Regions from separate parts of the Streptomyces lothianensis genome, predicted to be linked through region 1. Evidence: predicted binding sites of a transcription regulator. Region 1 holds the regulator's gene; the other holds the start of a gene.
The links. Region 1 encodes HrcA, which represses chaperone genes, less so after heat shock. Its sites were predicted from a motif close to TTNGCACTCNGNNNNNCNGAGTGCNAA; they were not measured.

Region 1 (8,368 bases):
CGCCACGATCGCGGGCAGATCGTCGATGCCCGAGAGGTATTCGACGACCACACCCTCGATCCGCAGGTCGTCACCCCAGACCTTCTCCACCAGCTCCGCGTCGTGGCGCCCCTCGACGTAGATCCGCCCGGCCCGGGCGACCCGCGCCCGCGCCGTGGGCACGGCCACCGAACCCGATGCCGTACGCGAGGGCCGCACCGGCCCGGGCGCGGCGGGCCGGGTCAGAGTGACGACCCGACCGTCGAGCAGGAACCCGCGCGGCTCCAGCGGAAACACCCGGTGTTTGCCGAAGCGGTCCTCCAACGTGACCGTCCCCGCCTCGCAGCGGATCACCGCCCCGCAGAACCCCGTCGTGACCTCCTCGACGACCAGGTCCGCGGTCGCCTCCACGGAAGGCACGGCCCGGGGCTTCTTCCAGGGCGGGGTGAGGTCGGGGCTGTAGCTGCGCATCCGTCCGACGATAGGAAGAGTCCGGGCCGGGTGTACGGCGACACGCCGAGCCGGATCCGGACCACTTACGCGACGCCGGACCACGTATGCGACGCCGGACCACGTACGCGACGGCGAACCGCTCACGCGACGCCGAACCGTTCGGCGAGCGCGGACCGCTGCGCACGGACGAAGGCTCCGTCGACCACCCCACCGTGCCCGGGCACGTAGCGGACGTCCGGCCGCGGCCCGCCGAGTTCGAGCAGCCGGTCGAGCGCGTGCGGCCACAGTCCGGGCGTCGCATCCGGCCCGGCCTGCGGCTCGCCCGATTCCTCGACCAGATCGCCGCACAGCACAAGACCGGCGTCCGGGACGAGAGCCACCAGGTCGTACGGGCTGTGCGCGGGGCCCGCCAGGGACAGCAGGACGTCCCGGCCGCCCAGGTCGAGCGACCAGTCGTGGGTGATGAGGTGGTGCGGCCGGATGACGATTTCCGTCGAGGAGGCGGCGTCGCCCTCGGGCAGCCCGTGGCGTACCGCATCGCGCGCGAGCTCCTCCCGGCCGGTGTTCAGGATCCGGTCCATCCCGGCGGCCGCGTAGACTCGCACGCCCGCGAACGCCCCCGTACCGAGCACATGGTCGAAGTGCGGATGGCTCAGCGCGATATGGGTGACGCGGCGCCCGCCGAGCAGTGCCTGCGCCTGCCTGCGGATCTGAGCGCCCTCGCGCAGCGACGCGCCCGTGTCGAAGAGCAGTGCCCCGGTGGAGCCGGCGACCAGCGCGACGGTCGCGTCCCAGACCGGGAGCCGCCGACGGCCGATCCCGTCGCCCAGCTCCTCCCACCCGAACTCTTCCCACCTGATGTCCATAGCGTGACGCTAACCGCATCAGAGGGGATCGGCCTTGCTAGGGCGCCACCCGACGGCCGTACACTGACCATGCGGTTTTGCTGGCACTCACCTCGTACGAGTGCCAGAGGAGCCGGATCGGGGCCGGAAGGGAGGCCCGGGCGGGCGACAGATGGAGGTGCGCGGATGCTCAGTGAACGCAGGCTGGAGGTGCTGCGCGCCATCGTCCAGGACTATGTGGGCACCGAGGAGCCGGTCGGCTCCAAGGCCCTCACCGAGCGGCACAAGCTCGGGGTCTCGCCCGCGACCGTCCGCAACGACATGGCGGCCCTGGAGGACGAGGGCTTCATCGCCCAGCCGCACACCAGCGCGGGGCGGATCCCGACCGACAAGGGCTACCGGCTCTTCGTCGACAGGATGGCCGGGGTCAAGCCGCTCTCGGCCGCGGAACGGCGCGCCATCGAGAACTTCCTGGACGGCGCCGTCGACCTCGACGACGTCGTCGGCCGCACCGTACGGCTGCTCGCGCAGCTGACCCGGCAGGTCGCCGTCGTGCAGTACCCCTCGCTGACCCGGTCCACGGTGCGGCATGTGGAACTTCTCTCGCTCGCACCCGCCCGTCTGATGCTCGTGGTGATCACGGACACCGGACGGGTGGAGCAGCGCCATGTCGACTGCCCGGCGCCGTTCGGCGAGACCTCGCTCGCGGATCTGCGGGCCCGGCTCAACAGCAGGGTGGCGGGACGCCGGTTCTCCGACGTGCCGCAGCTCGTCCAGGATCTGCCCGAGTCCTTCGACCCGGGCGACCAGGGCACCGTCGCGACCGTCCTCGCGACGCTCCTCGAAACCCTTGTCGAGGAGTCCGAGGAGCGCCTGATGATCGGCGGCACCGCCAATCTGACGCGCTTCGGACATGATTTCCCGCTCGTGATCCGGCCGGTGCTCGAAGCGCTCGAGGAGCAGGTCGTGCTTCTCAAGCTGCTGGGCGAGGCCAAGGATCCGGGCATGACCGTACGTATCGGGCATGAGAACGTCCATGAGGGGCTCAACTCCACCTCGGTCGTCTCGGTCGGCTACGGTTCGGGCGGCGAAGCAGTCGCCAAACTCGGCGTGGTCGGCCCGACCCGCATGGATTACCCCGGAACGATGGGAGCAGTACGCGCAGTGGCACGTTACGTCGGACAGATCCTGGCGGAGTCGTAAGTGGCCACGGACTACTACGCCGTACTCGGCGTGCGCCGCGACGCTTCCCAGGACGAGATCAAGAAGGCCTTCCGGAGGCTTGCCAGGGAACTTCACCCGGATGTGAATCCGGATCCGAAGACCCAGGAGCGCTTCAAGGAGATCAACGCCGCCTACGAGGTGTTGTCGGACCCGCAGAAGAAGCAGGTCTACGACCTCGGAGGCGACCCGCTGTCCCAGGCGGGCGGCGGTGGCGCGGGCGGCTTCGGCCAGGGCGGGTTCGGGAACTTCTCGGACATCATGGACGCGTTCTTCGGTACGGCGTCCCAGCGCGGACCCCGTTCGCGTACCCGCCGCGGCCAGGACGCCATGATCCGGCTCGAGGTCGAGCTGGACGAGGCGGCCTTCGGGACCACGAAGGACATCCAGGTCGATACGGCCATCGTGTGTTCGACGTGTTCCGGTGAGGGTGCCGCGCCCGGCACCTCCGCGCAGACCTGTGACATGTGCCGCGGCCGCGGTGAGGTCTCGCAGGTCACGCGGTCCTTCCTCGGCCAGGTCATGACCTCCAGGCCCTGCCCGCAGTGCCAGGGTTTCGGTACGGTCGTGCCGACGCCGTGCCCCGAGTGCGCGGGCGACGGGCGGGTGCGTTCGCGCCGGACCCTGACCGTGAAGATCCCGGCCGGTGTCGACAACGGCACACGCATCCAGCTCGCCGGCGAGGGCGAGGTGGGCCCCGGAGGCGGGCCCGCCGGTGACCTCTACGTCGAGATCCACGAGCTGCCGCACCCCGTGTTCCAGCGGCGCGGCGATGACCTGCACTGCACCGTGACCATCCCGATGACGGCGGCGGCGCTCGGCACGAAGGTGCCGCTGGAGACGCTCGACGGGCTCGAAGAGGTCGACATCCGGCCCGGTACGCAGTCGGGGCAGTCGATCCCGCTGCACGGGCGGGGTGTCACGCATCTGCGCGGCGGCGGGCGCGGTGACCTCATCGTGCATGTCGAGGTGCTGACGCCTTCGAAGCTGGATGCGGAGCAGGAGCGGCTGCTGCGTGAGCTTGCGGCTCTGCGCGGGGAGGAGCGGCCCACGGGGCAGTTCCAGCCCGGACAGCAGGGGTTGTTCTCCCGGCTGAAGGACGCCTTCAACGGGCGCTGAGTTCCGGTATCCGGGGGCTTCGCCCCCGGATGTCCGTATCCGACCCGTGGATGGGGGCTGAATGGTGAGCGATCTCTGCCCGGTTCCGATTGTGCAGGCCCCCATGGCCGGGGGTGCCTCCTGTCCCGCGCTCGTCGCCGCCGTCTCGGAGGCGGGCGGGCTCGGGTTTCTCGCCGCCGGGTACAAGACCGCCGACGGGATGTACCAGGAGATCAAGCAGACCCGCGGCCTGACCGGCCGGCCCTTCGGCGTGAACCTGTTCCTGCCGCAGCCCGACACCGCCGACCCGGCCGCCGTGTCCGTGTACGCGGACCAGCTCGCCGGTGAGGCCGCCTGGTACGCGACTGAGCTCGGCGATCCCGAGAGAGGCCTCGACGACGCCTTCGACGCCAAGCTGGCGCTCCTGCTCGACGACCCCGTGCCCGTCGTCTCCTTCACCTTCGGCTGCCCGGGCCGCGAGATCCTCGACGCCCTGGCCGGCGTCGGCACGTACACCGTCGTCACCGTCACCACGCCCGAGGAGGCGCAGGCCGCGCAGTGGGCCGGTGCGGACGCAGTCTGTGTGCAGGGCATCGAGGCCGGCGGGCACCAGGGCACGCACCGCGACGATCCCGAGGCGGAGGGCAGCGGGATCGGTCTCCTCTCGCTCGTCACCCAGGTCCGCGAGACCATACGGCTGCCGCTCATCGCGGCCGGCGGGCTGATGCGCGGCAGCCAGATCGCGGCGGCGCTCGCGGCGGGCGCCGACCTGGCCCAGCTGGGCACCGCCTTCCTCGTCTGTCCCGAGTCCGGAGCGAACGTGCTGCACAAACAGGCCCTGACCAACCCCTTGTTCGTACGCACGGAACTGACCCGTGCCTTCACCGGGCGCCCCGCCCGCGGCCTGGTCAACCGCTTCGTGCGCGAGCACGGGCCCTACGCGCCCGCCGCGTATCCGCAGGTGCACCACCTGACCGGCGGCCTGCGCAAGGCCGCCGCGAGGACCGGTGACGCGCAGGGCATGGCGCTGTGGGCCGGTCAGGGGCACCGGATGGCGCGGGAGTTGCCGGCCGGGCAGCTCGTGGAGGTGCTGGAGGCCGAATACCGTGCGGCGGCCGCCGAGCTGGGTTCGCGAGGTGCGGCATGACCGCCCCCGTCTTCGTGGTCGAGTCCCTCGAAGGGGCCGCGCCCGGTGCGCTGCTGACCCTGGACGGGCCCGAGGGGCGGCATGCCGTCTCGGTGCGCCGGCTGCAGTCCGGTGAGGAGATCGTGCTCACCGACGGGCAGGGGCGCGCGGCCGCCGGGACCGTGCAGCGCACGGAGGGCAAGGACAAGCTCTTCGTCGAGGCCGCCGAGCTGCTGACCGAGCCCGAACCGAGCCCGCGCATCACCGTCGTACAGGCGCTGCCCAAGGGCGACCGGGGCGAGCTTGCCGTGGAGACGATGACGGAGACCGGGGTCGACGCGATCGTGCCGTGGGCCGCCTCGCGCTGCATCACGCAGTGGAAGGGCGAGCGGGGCGTGAAGTCCCTCGGCAAGTGGCGGGCGACGGCCCGCGAGGCGGGGAAGCAGTCGCGGCGGCTGCGGTTCCCGCCGGTGGCGGAGCTGGCGTCCACCAAGCAGGTGGCGGCGCTGCTCGCCGAAGCGGACTTCGCGGGCGTCCTGCACGAGACGGGCAGCGAGCCGCTCGCCTCGGCCGAACTGCCCGCCTCGGGGTCGGTCGTGCTCGTGGTGGGGCCCGAAGGCGGTGTCTCTCCGCAGGAGCTGGAGAGCTTCGCGGCGGCCGGTGCCCTCCCGTACCGGCTCGGGCCCAGCGTCCTGCGCACGTCCACGGCGGGAACGGCCGCGGCGGCGCTGCTGCTCGGGCGCAGTGGGCGCTGGGGGTAGGGCTTCCTCGGCCGGTTCGGCCCCCTCGGCCCCTCGGCCCCTCGGCCCCTCGGCCCCTCGGCCGGTTCGGCCTGATCCGCCGGACGGCCCTGGCGGCGCTCCCCGTGGGAGGTGGCGCGCTGCCCCCCCGGTAGCGGCGGCCGTCACTTCCCCGGTCGGCAGTCGCACGTCGGCGGGTGCACGGTGACGGTCCGCGTCACCGTGACCGTCGGCCCGGGCCGGTTGTCCGGTGGCCGTGAACGCGGCGTGTAGTCCGCGCAGTTGCCCAGGACGTCCGCCCGCAGCACGGTCTTCCCCGCGACCTTCCCGGTGAGGTCCCCGCGTACGCACGCACCGCCGCGCTCCTCGGTCACCTTCCCGGTGAGGGTGATCTCTCGGTCGTCCTCGGTGCGGCCTTCGCAGTCGACGGTCGCGATGCTGCGCACGGAGGGGGACTTGGCGGCGGTGGAGGCGCCTCCGTTGCCCCGGCCCTCGCCCTCTCCCAAGGAGGCACCGCAGTTGAGCCACTGGACCTCGATGCCCTTCTTCTCCAGCGCGTCGGTGCCTTTGCGGTCCGTGGTGAGCGCCACCGCGGCCGTACTGAGCTCCCCGTCCACCGGCTGACACGCCACGACCCCGAGCGCGGCACCCGCCACCACCGCCCCAGCGACAACGACCCGCCGACCACGTAAGCGCCTCAAAGCCCCCATACGGGACAGGTTCCCACCGAGCACGCCGCAGCGGAAGAGGGCCCGCCCCGGGGCAGGGCCCGCCCCGGGACGGACCCGGTGACGCGTGGACAACGGTGACACCGAACCGGCGAGCGGTCGTCCGGGTCACATCCGCGTGGACGGCGGCTCCGTGATGTGCCGCGGGCGCCCGCAGGGCGCGGGCCGCTTGTAGCATGCGCAGGAAATGATCGACGGACTTGAGGGAGGCGGCCCCATGGCCGGAGAACCGCAGGCCGACTGCCTGTTCTGCAAGATCGTGGCCGGGGAGGTGCCGGCCACCGTCGTGCGGGAGAGCGAGACGACCGTGGCCTTCCGGGACATCAACCCGCAGGCGCCCACGCACATCCTGGTGATCCCCAAGGTGCACCACCCGGACGCCGCCTCGCTGGCCGCCGCCGAGCCCGCGATCGCGGCCGACGTGCTGCGCGAGGCCGGGGCGGTCGCCGAGGACGAGAAGCTGGAGAGCCACCGGGTCGTCTTCAACACCGGCTCCGGCGCCGGACAGACCGTGTTCCACGCGCACGCCCATGTGCTGGGCGGGCGGGGGATGCAGTGGCCGCCCGGATAGGCACGGTGTCGGCTTCCCTCAGCTACGAGAGTCGGTAGGTCTCCTTGTCGTCACGCGAATGCGTGCTGCTCGGCACCGCGAGTCAGGTGCCCACCCGGCACCGCAACCACAACGGCTATCTGCTGCGCTGGGACGGCGAGGGCATCCTCTTCGACCCGGGCGAGGGCACCCAGCGCCAGATGCTGCGGGCCGGGGTCGCCGCGCACGACATCAACCGGATCTGCATCACGCACTTCCACGGCGACCACTCGCTCGGGCTCGCGGGCGTCGTCCAGCGCATCAACCTCGACCGCGTCCCGCACCCGGTCACCGCGCACTACCCGGCGAGCGGCGGGCACTTCTTCGAGCGGCTGCGGTACGCGACGGCCTACCGCGAGACCGTGCAACTGGCCCAGGAGCCGGTGGCGCAGGACGGCGTCCTGGCCGAGACACCCGCGTACCGCCTCGAAGCCCGGCGGCTCTCGCACCCCGTCGAATCCTTCGGCTACCGCCTCGTCGAACCCGACGGGCGGCGGATGCTCCCCGAGGCGCTGCGTGCGCGGGGGATCTCCGGGCCCGACGTGGGGCGGCTGCAGCGGGAGGGCTCGCTCGGGGGCGTGGCCCTCGAGGACGTCAGCGAGGTGCGGCGCGGGCAGCGGTTCGCCTTCGTCATGGACACGCGGCTGTGCGAGGGCGTGTACGCGCTGGCGCAGGCGTGCGATCTCCTCGTCATCGAGTCGACCTTCCTCGACGAGGACGTACAACTGGCCGAGGACCACGGGCATCTGACCGTGGGCCAGGCCGCGGGGGTGGCGCGGGAGGCCGGGGTGCGGCATCTCGTGCTGACGCACTTCTCGCAGCGGTACACCGACCCCGGCGAGTTCGAACGGCAGGCGCGGGCGGCCGGGTTCGAGGGGGAGCTGACGGTGGGCGCGGACCTGCTGCGGGTGCCCGTCCCGAAGCGGAGCGCGTAGGCCGACAGGTCACATGGCCGTCCGGGGCCGACAGTTCACATGGCCGTTGACCGTGCCGACAGGTCACATGGCCGGCCGTTCACATGGCCGTCCGGGGTCGGCCGTTCACATGGCCGCCCGCTCCAGGATGCGGGCCGCCACCGCCGGTGAGTCGACGAGCGGATGCAGGGCGAGGGCCCGGAGCGCGGCCTCGCGGTCCTTGAAGACCGCGGCCTCGATCGCCGCCCGCTCCACCGCCTTCAGCTGCAGCATGAGCCCCAGCTCGGCCGGGCCGAGCGGCGCGCAGGGCAGCGGGCGGGCGCCGCCCGCGTCCACCTCGCAGACCGTCTCGATGATCGCGTCGGCAGGGAGTTCGGGGACGGTTCCGTCGTTGCGTACGTTCAGGATCAGCCGGGTCGGCGCCGCACCGCCGGTCCGCTCCCCGGCGCCGGTGGACAGGGCCCGCATCAGGGCCAGCGCCACCCGGTCGTAGCCCCCGCCGTCCAGATCGCAGGCATCGCGCTCCCAGCCGCCGCTCGCCGCCCGTGCCTCCGCCATGTACGTGGACTCGCGTTCGCGCCGGGCCGCCTCCCACAGGGAGTGGGCCCGTGCGGGATCGGCGGCCGCGCGGGCGAAGAAGCCGCCCTGCTGCTGGTCGAGGAACTCGCCGCGCGT
Region 2 (6,560 bases), on a different contig from region 1:
CTTCCTGAAGGTCCACGAGCCCGAGTGGACGATCACCTGCGAGCTGCGCGAGATCGTCGAGGGCTGAGTCGGCGAGGCTGAACCGTCGAGGGCTGAGTCCCTCTCTCCTCCCCTCTCCTCTCTCCTCCCCTCTCCTCGTCACGCCGAGGCTGCGGCGGGGTGGCCGACGAGCATCGTCGGCGCCCCCGCCACCTTGGTGAGGAACACGGTCGCAGCGTTCCTCCCCTGCAGCTTCATCTTCTTGCGCAGTTCCTCCGGCTCGACCGCGGAACCGCGCTTCTTGACGGTCAGGATCCCGACCCCGCGCTCACGCAGCAGCGCCTTCAGTTTCTTCACGTTGAAGGGCAGTTGGTCGGTGATCTCGTACGCCGTGGCGTACGGGCTCGGGTGCAGTTCGTCGGAGGTGACGTACGCGATCATCGGATCGAGCAGCCCGCCGCCCACCTCCCTGGCCACCTCGGCCACCAGGTGCGCGCGGATCACGGCGCCGTCCGGCTCGTACAGATAGCGCCCGACCGGCCGCGGCTCGGGGTCCGGCAGCATCGTGGCGCGCGCGGAGCGCAGCGAGGCGCCGGACGGGAGCAGCCGCGCGCCGAAGGTGCCGGGCCGGGTGCCGAACCAGAGCACGGCCTCCTTCACCTCGCCCGCGTCCGAGATCCACTCCGCGTACGCGTCCTCGGGGACGGCCTCGTGCGGTACGCCCGGTGCGATCTTCAGCGCGGCGTGCGGCGCCTTGCGGGCGGCCTCGACGGCCCAGGACAGGGGCGGTGAGTACGCCTCCGGATCGAAGATCCGCCCGCCCGTCGCCCGACCACCGCCCCTCACGGACGCGCTGCGCGCGGCCCCTGCCTGTCTGCCGCCGCGCCGGGCGGGATCGACGAAAACGGCGTCGTACGGGGTCGTATCGACGTCGGTGACGTCCGCCTCGCGTACTTCGATCAGCTCCTCCAGGCCCAGCGCCTCGGCATTGGCGCGGGCGACCTCGCAGGTCAGCGGGTCGCGGTCGACAGCGAGTACCGGGATGCCGGCGCGGGCGAGCGCGATGGCATCGCCGCCGATGCCGCAGCACAGATCGGCGAGCGAGCGCACTCCGAGCTCCCTGAACTGCTCCGCGCGATAGTCCGCGACGCTGGTCCGGGTCGCCTGTTCGACGCCGTTCGGGGTGAAGAACATCCGGGCCGCGTCCGCCCCGAACTTCGCCGCCGCGCGCTGGCGCAGGCGGGCCTGGCCGAACGCGGCGGAGACCAGCTCGGGCGGGTAGCCGCGGCGCAGGCGGGTGGCGAGGGCGAGCTCCTGGGCCGGATCGTGGTCGCGCAGCTCGGCGAGCAGGGCGCGGCCCTCGTCGGTGAGCAGGGCGCGGAACGTGGCGGTGGCGGGGTCGGGCGCGTTCACTCCGCCATTGTCGGCCACGCGCGTTGTCGGCCACTCGGTGGATCGTGCGGCTCGGGGCGGCGGTGCGTGCCGGGTCGGCGGGGTGGGCGCTGCCAGGATCCTGCCCCATGCAACTAGTACGACAAAAGGACAAGAAACGGGCGCATCTGGCCCTGACCGCGGTGGCCGTCATCGCCGCCACCGCGGTCCTCGCCACCGGCTGTTCCGGTGGCGCCACCGAGGAGCCCGTGAAACCCGCGCCCGGCCGGCAGGCGGCCGCCGAGGCCAAGCAGAAGGCCGCCGCGCGCGCCGCCAGGGTGAAGGCGGTCAAGCGCTGGGGCCTGGCCGAGATGCCGATCGAGCCACCCGCGCCGCCCGAGAAGAAGACCGAGCCGACGACTCGCAAAGGCTTCGAGGTCTCCGGCCAGAAGCACCTCCCGCCGGTCTTCACCACCATCCCGACCAAGGACAAGGTCGTCTTCCTGACGATCGACGACGGGGCCGAGAAGGATCCGAAGTTCCTCAGGATGATGAGCGAACTGAAGATCCCCTACACCGCCTTCCTCAGCGACTACCTGGTCAAGGAGGACTACGGCTACTTCAGGAAGATGCAGGACCAGGGCGTGGTCCTGAACAACCACACGCTCAACCACCGCTACCTGCCGGGCCTCACCTACGCCCAGCAGAAGCGGGAGATCTGCGGCATGCAGGACGTGATCGAGAAGCGCTACGGCAAACGCCCCGAGCTCTTCCGGCCGCCGTACGGCAACTACAACCGCGACACGCTCAAGGCCGCGAAGTCCTGCGGGATCAAGGCCGTGCCGCTGTGGAACGCCGAGGTGTTCGTGGACCGGATGGACTACCGCGAATGGGACCGCGACATCCACCCGGGGGACATCATCCTCACGCACTTCCGGGGCGAGGAGGACTGGAAGGGCACGATGCCCGACATGATCCGGAAGCTCATGAAGGTCGTCACCGACAAGGGCTACGCGGTGGCGCGCCTGGAGGACTACCTGTGAGGCGCGCGCACCGGCTGCTCGCCGGGGTGCTGGCGGCCGGTGCGCTCGCTCTCTCCGTGACCGGGTGCGGTGGCCCGGCCGGTCCGGCCGACATGAAGGCCGCCGGGGAGGTTGCGCAGGGCGCGCGGTCCGGGCTCCCGCCCGTGGTCGACCGGGTGCCGACGGAGAACAAGGTGGTGTTCCTGGTCTTCGGCGACGAGGCCCAGCGCGATCCGGACTTCGTCCCCATGGTCAAGGAGCTACGGCTGCCCGTCAGCCTGTTCCTCACCGGCCACGTGGCCGGTCCCGGCTATGCCCACCTGGGCGAACTCGCCTCCGTGGGCGCCACCGTCCAGAACCACACCCTGGACCACCCGTACCTGCCGGGACTCCCTTACGAGGGCCAGCGCTGGGAGATCTGCGGACAGCAGCACAAACTCAAAACCCGCTTCGGGCAGCGCCCCCGCCTCCTCAGGCCGCCGCACGGCGCCTACGACACGGACACACTGCGGGCCGCGGCGGACTGCGGGATCACGGCGCTGGTACGGGGACGCGCGGCGGGCGCGCAGCTCCAGCGGCTCCAGCCGGGCGACATCATCCTGCCCCACGCGCCGCAGGCCGCTTCCCTCACCGAGACCACGACCCGCCTCGTCCACCGCATCCGGGCCCGGGGCTTCAGAGTGGCGCGCCTTGAGGACTACCTCTGACGGGCAGTCCCCCAGGGGGTTCCAGAGGGGGGCTCCAGAAGGTCCGCGCCGGAGGCACGAACCCGCAACTTGGCACTCCGCTTGACCGAGTGCTAATCGCGGTCATAGTCTCAGCTCTGGCACTCACCACTGGAGAGTGCCAACACAGCGACGGGCAGGTCCGGCACCCGCGACGACGGATCCACCTGGTCGCCACCTCAGACAGTTCATCCCCGAGATCTCCGAAGGGGGAGGTCGGATCGTGACGACCGCCAGCTCCAAGGTTGCCATCAAGCCGCTCGAGGACCGCATCGTGGTCCAGCCGCTCGACGCCGAGCAGACCACGGCCTCTGGCCTGGTCATCCCGGACACCGCGAAGGAGAAGCCCCAGGAGGGCGTCATCCTCGCCGTGGGCCCGGGCCGCTTCGAGAACGGCGAGCGCCTTCCGCTCGACGTCAAGACCGGCGACATCGTGCTGTACAGCAAGTACGGCGGCACCGAGGTGAAGTACAACGGCGAGGAGTACCTCGTCCTCTCGTCCCGCGACGTGCTCGCGATCGTCGAGAAGTAATTCACCGGATTTGCTTCCGTTCCGCGCCCCTGGCCCCGCGATTGCCGGGCGGCCAGGGGCGCGGTTCATTTGAGAGGACTTGAAAAGCTCCATGGCGAAGATCCTGAAGTTCGACGAGGACGCCCGTCGCGCCCTTGAGCGCGGCGTCAACAAGCTTGCCGACACGGTCAAGGTGACGATCGGCCCCAAGGGCCGCAACGTCGTCATCGACAAGAAGTTCGGCGCCCCCACCATCACCAACGACGGTGTCACCATCGCCCGCGAGGTCGAGGTCGAGGACCCGTACGAGAACCTCGGCGCCCAGCTGGTGAAGGAGGTGGCGACCAAGACCAACGACATCGCGGGTGACGGTACGACCACCGCCACCGTGCTCGCCCAGGCACTCGTCCGCGAAGGCCTGCGCAACGTCGCTGCCGGCGCCTCCCCCGCCCTCCTCAAGAAGGGCATCGACGCCGCCGTCAAGGCCGTCTCCGAGGACCTGTTCGCCACCGCGCGTCCGATCGAGGAGAAGTCCGACATCGCCGCCGTGGCCGCGCTGTCCGCCCAGGACAAGCAGATCGGCGAGCTGATCGCCGAGGCCATGGACAAGGTCGGCAAGGACGGTGTCATCACCGTCGAGGAGTCCAACACCTTCGGTCTGGAGCTCGACTTCACCGAGGGCATGGCCTTCGACAAGGGCTACCTGTCCCCGTACTTCGTCACCGACCAGGAGCGTATGGAGGCCGTCCTCGACGACCCGTACATCCTGATCCACCAGGGCAAGATCTCCTCGATCCAGGACATGCTCCCGCTCCTGGAGAAGGTCATCCAGGCCGGCGGCTCCAAGCCGCTCCTGATCATCGCCGAGGACGTCGAGGGCGAGGCGCTCTCCACCCTGGTCGTCAACAAGATCCGCGGCACGTTCAACGCCGTGGCCGTCAAGGCCCCCGGCTTCGGCGACCGCCGCAAGGCGATGCTGCAGGACATGGCGACCCTCACCGGCGCCACCGTCATCGCCGAGGAGGTCGGCCTCAAGCTCGACCAGGCCGGTCTCGACGTGCTCGGCACCGCCCGCCGCGTCACCATCACCAAGGACGACACCACCATCGTCGACGGTGGCGGCAACTCCGAGGACGTCCAGGGCCGCGTCGCCCAGATCAAGGCCGAGATCGACGCCACGGACTCCGACTGGGACCGCGAGAAGCTGCAGGAGCGCCTCGCGAAGCTGGCCGGCGGTGTCTGCGTGATCCGCGTCGGTGCGGCCACCGAGGTGGAGCTCAAGGAGAAGAAGCACCGTCTGGAGGACGCCATCTCCGCGACCCGCGCCGCGGTCGAGGAGGGCATCGTCTCCGGTGGTGGCTCCGCGCTCGTCCACGCCGTGAAGGTCCTCGACGGCAACCTCGGCAAGGAGGGCGACGAGGCCACCGGTGTCGCCGTCGTCCGCCGCGCCGCCGTCGAGCCGCTGCGCTGGATCGCCGAGAACGCCGGCCTCGAGGGCTACGTCATCACCTCGAAGGTCGCCGAGCTCGACAAGGGCGAGGGCTTCAACGCGGCCACCGGCGAGTACGGCGACCTGGTCAAGGCCGGCGTCATCGACCCGGTCAAGGTCACCCGCTCCGCCCTGGAGAACGCGGCCTCCATCGCCTCCCTGCTCCTGACGACCGAGACCCTGGTCGTCGAGAAGCCGGAGGAGGAGGAGCCCGAGGCGGGCCACGGCCACGGTCACGGTCACGCCCACTGAGGTTTCTTCGACCTGGTAGGTCGGTCGTACGACGGCCCGGCGCCCCGTTCCTGCGGGGGCCGGGCCGTCGTCTGTGCGGTGCGGTGCGTTGCCGGGTGCGGGTCGTTGCGCCTGCGGCGGGCTTTTCTCCCCGCCCCGCCCTTTCACCGTTTCCCGGGGCCCCGCCCCGGACCCCGCATCTGAGCTTCGCTCGGATCGCCTCAAACGCCGGCGGGGCTGACCGGGGCCGGCGCGCGGGACTGAGGGGCTACTGCGGCCCGTACTTGCGCCCCGTCTTCGACGTGATGCCGCCAAGCATCCCGCGCGGGACCAGCTTCGCCGCGCCCATCATCGCCTTGTAGCGGGGGTCGGGGATCGACAGGGAGCGGCCGCGGGCCAGGTCCGTGAGGGCGGAGGCGACCACCTTGTCCGCGTCGAGCCACATCCACGACGGGATGTTGTCGGTGCCCATCCCGGCCCGCGCGTGGAACTCCGTACGGACGAAGCCGGGGCAGAGGGCCATCAGGCGCACCCCCGAGCCCGCCAGGTCCTTCGCCGCGCCCTGCGTGAACTGCACGACCCACGCCTTCGAGGCGCCGTACGTGCCGCGCGGCACGAAGGCGGCGACCGAGGCCACGTTCACCACGCCGCCCCGCCCGCGCCCCCGCATCGACGCGGCCGCCGCCGAGGTCAGCCGGAGCACAGCCTCGCAGTGCACCTTCAGCATGGTCAGCTCGTCGGCCATGGAGACCTCGAGATAGCGGCCCTTGTTGCCGAAGCCCGCGTTGTTGACCAGGAGGTCGACGGGGGCGAGCGGATCGCCGAGCCGCTTCTCGACGGACGAGATGCCCTCCTCCGTCGAGAGATCGGCCGTGAGCACCTCGGCCTCGATCCCGTGCCGGTCGTGCAGCTCGGTGGCCTGTTCCTGGAGCCGCGTGGTGTCCCGGGCCACCAGGACCAGGTTGTGCCCGTCCGCCGCGAGCCGCCGCGCGAAGGCGGCGCCGATTCCGGCGGTGGCACCGGTGATGAGAGCCGTAGTCATGCGCCAAGGCTAGTGACCCGCTCCGGTTCCGGCTCCGGTGGCCCTGGGCGGCCGTTCCGGTACTGGTGGCCGTGTGGCCGTGTGGCCGTGGTGGCCCTGGTGACCGCTGCCGACCTGCCGCCTCTAGTGATCGTGGTGGCCGCCGCCCGGCGTCGCGGGCTTTCCGGCCTTCTGGCCCTTCTCCACGACC

Region 2: groES (co-chaperone GroES) is a predicted target of HrcA. The motif match lies at 3,149-3,175, and genes of this name have one in related genera.

The regions. Positions count from the first base shown of each region.
Region 1 is NZ_JBLMKT010000037.1:63,525-71,892, reverse strand. It holds gene ACLF6P_RS12815 (DUF3097 domain-containing protein) at 1-450, opposite strand, end outside; gene ACLF6P_RS12810 (MBL fold metallo-hydrolase) at 573-1,298, opposite strand; gene hrcA (heat-inducible transcriptional repressor HrcA) at 1,464-2,480, shown strand; gene dnaJ (molecular chaperone DnaJ) at 2,481-3,617, shown strand; gene ACLF6P_RS12795 (nitronate monooxygenase) at 3,679-4,743, shown strand; gene ACLF6P_RS12790 (16S rRNA (uracil(1498)-N(3))-methyltransferase) at 4,740-5,483, shown strand; gene ACLF6P_RS12785 (hypothetical protein) at 5,627-6,094, opposite strand; gene ACLF6P_RS12780 (histidine triad nucleotide-binding protein) at 6,408-6,761, shown strand; gene ACLF6P_RS12775 (ribonuclease Z) at 6,806-7,714, shown strand; gene ACLF6P_RS12770 (family 4 glycosyl hydrolase) at 7,820-8,368, opposite strand, start outside.
Region 2 is NZ_JBLMKT010000064.1:78,262-84,821, forward strand. It holds gene ACLF6P_RS22270 (YciI family protein) at 1-67, shown strand, start outside; gene ACLF6P_RS22275 (THUMP-like domain-containing protein) at 139-1,392, opposite strand; gene ACLF6P_RS22280 (polysaccharide deacetylase family protein) at 1,500-2,393, shown strand; gene ACLF6P_RS22285 (polysaccharide deacetylase family protein) at 2,390-3,079, shown strand; gene groES (co-chaperone GroES) at 3,321-3,629, shown strand; gene groL (chaperonin GroEL) at 3,721-5,349, shown strand; gene ACLF6P_RS22300 (SDR family NAD(P)-dependent oxidoreductase) at 5,597-6,370, opposite strand; gene ACLF6P_RS22305 (multicopper oxidase family protein) at 6,494-6,560, opposite strand, start outside.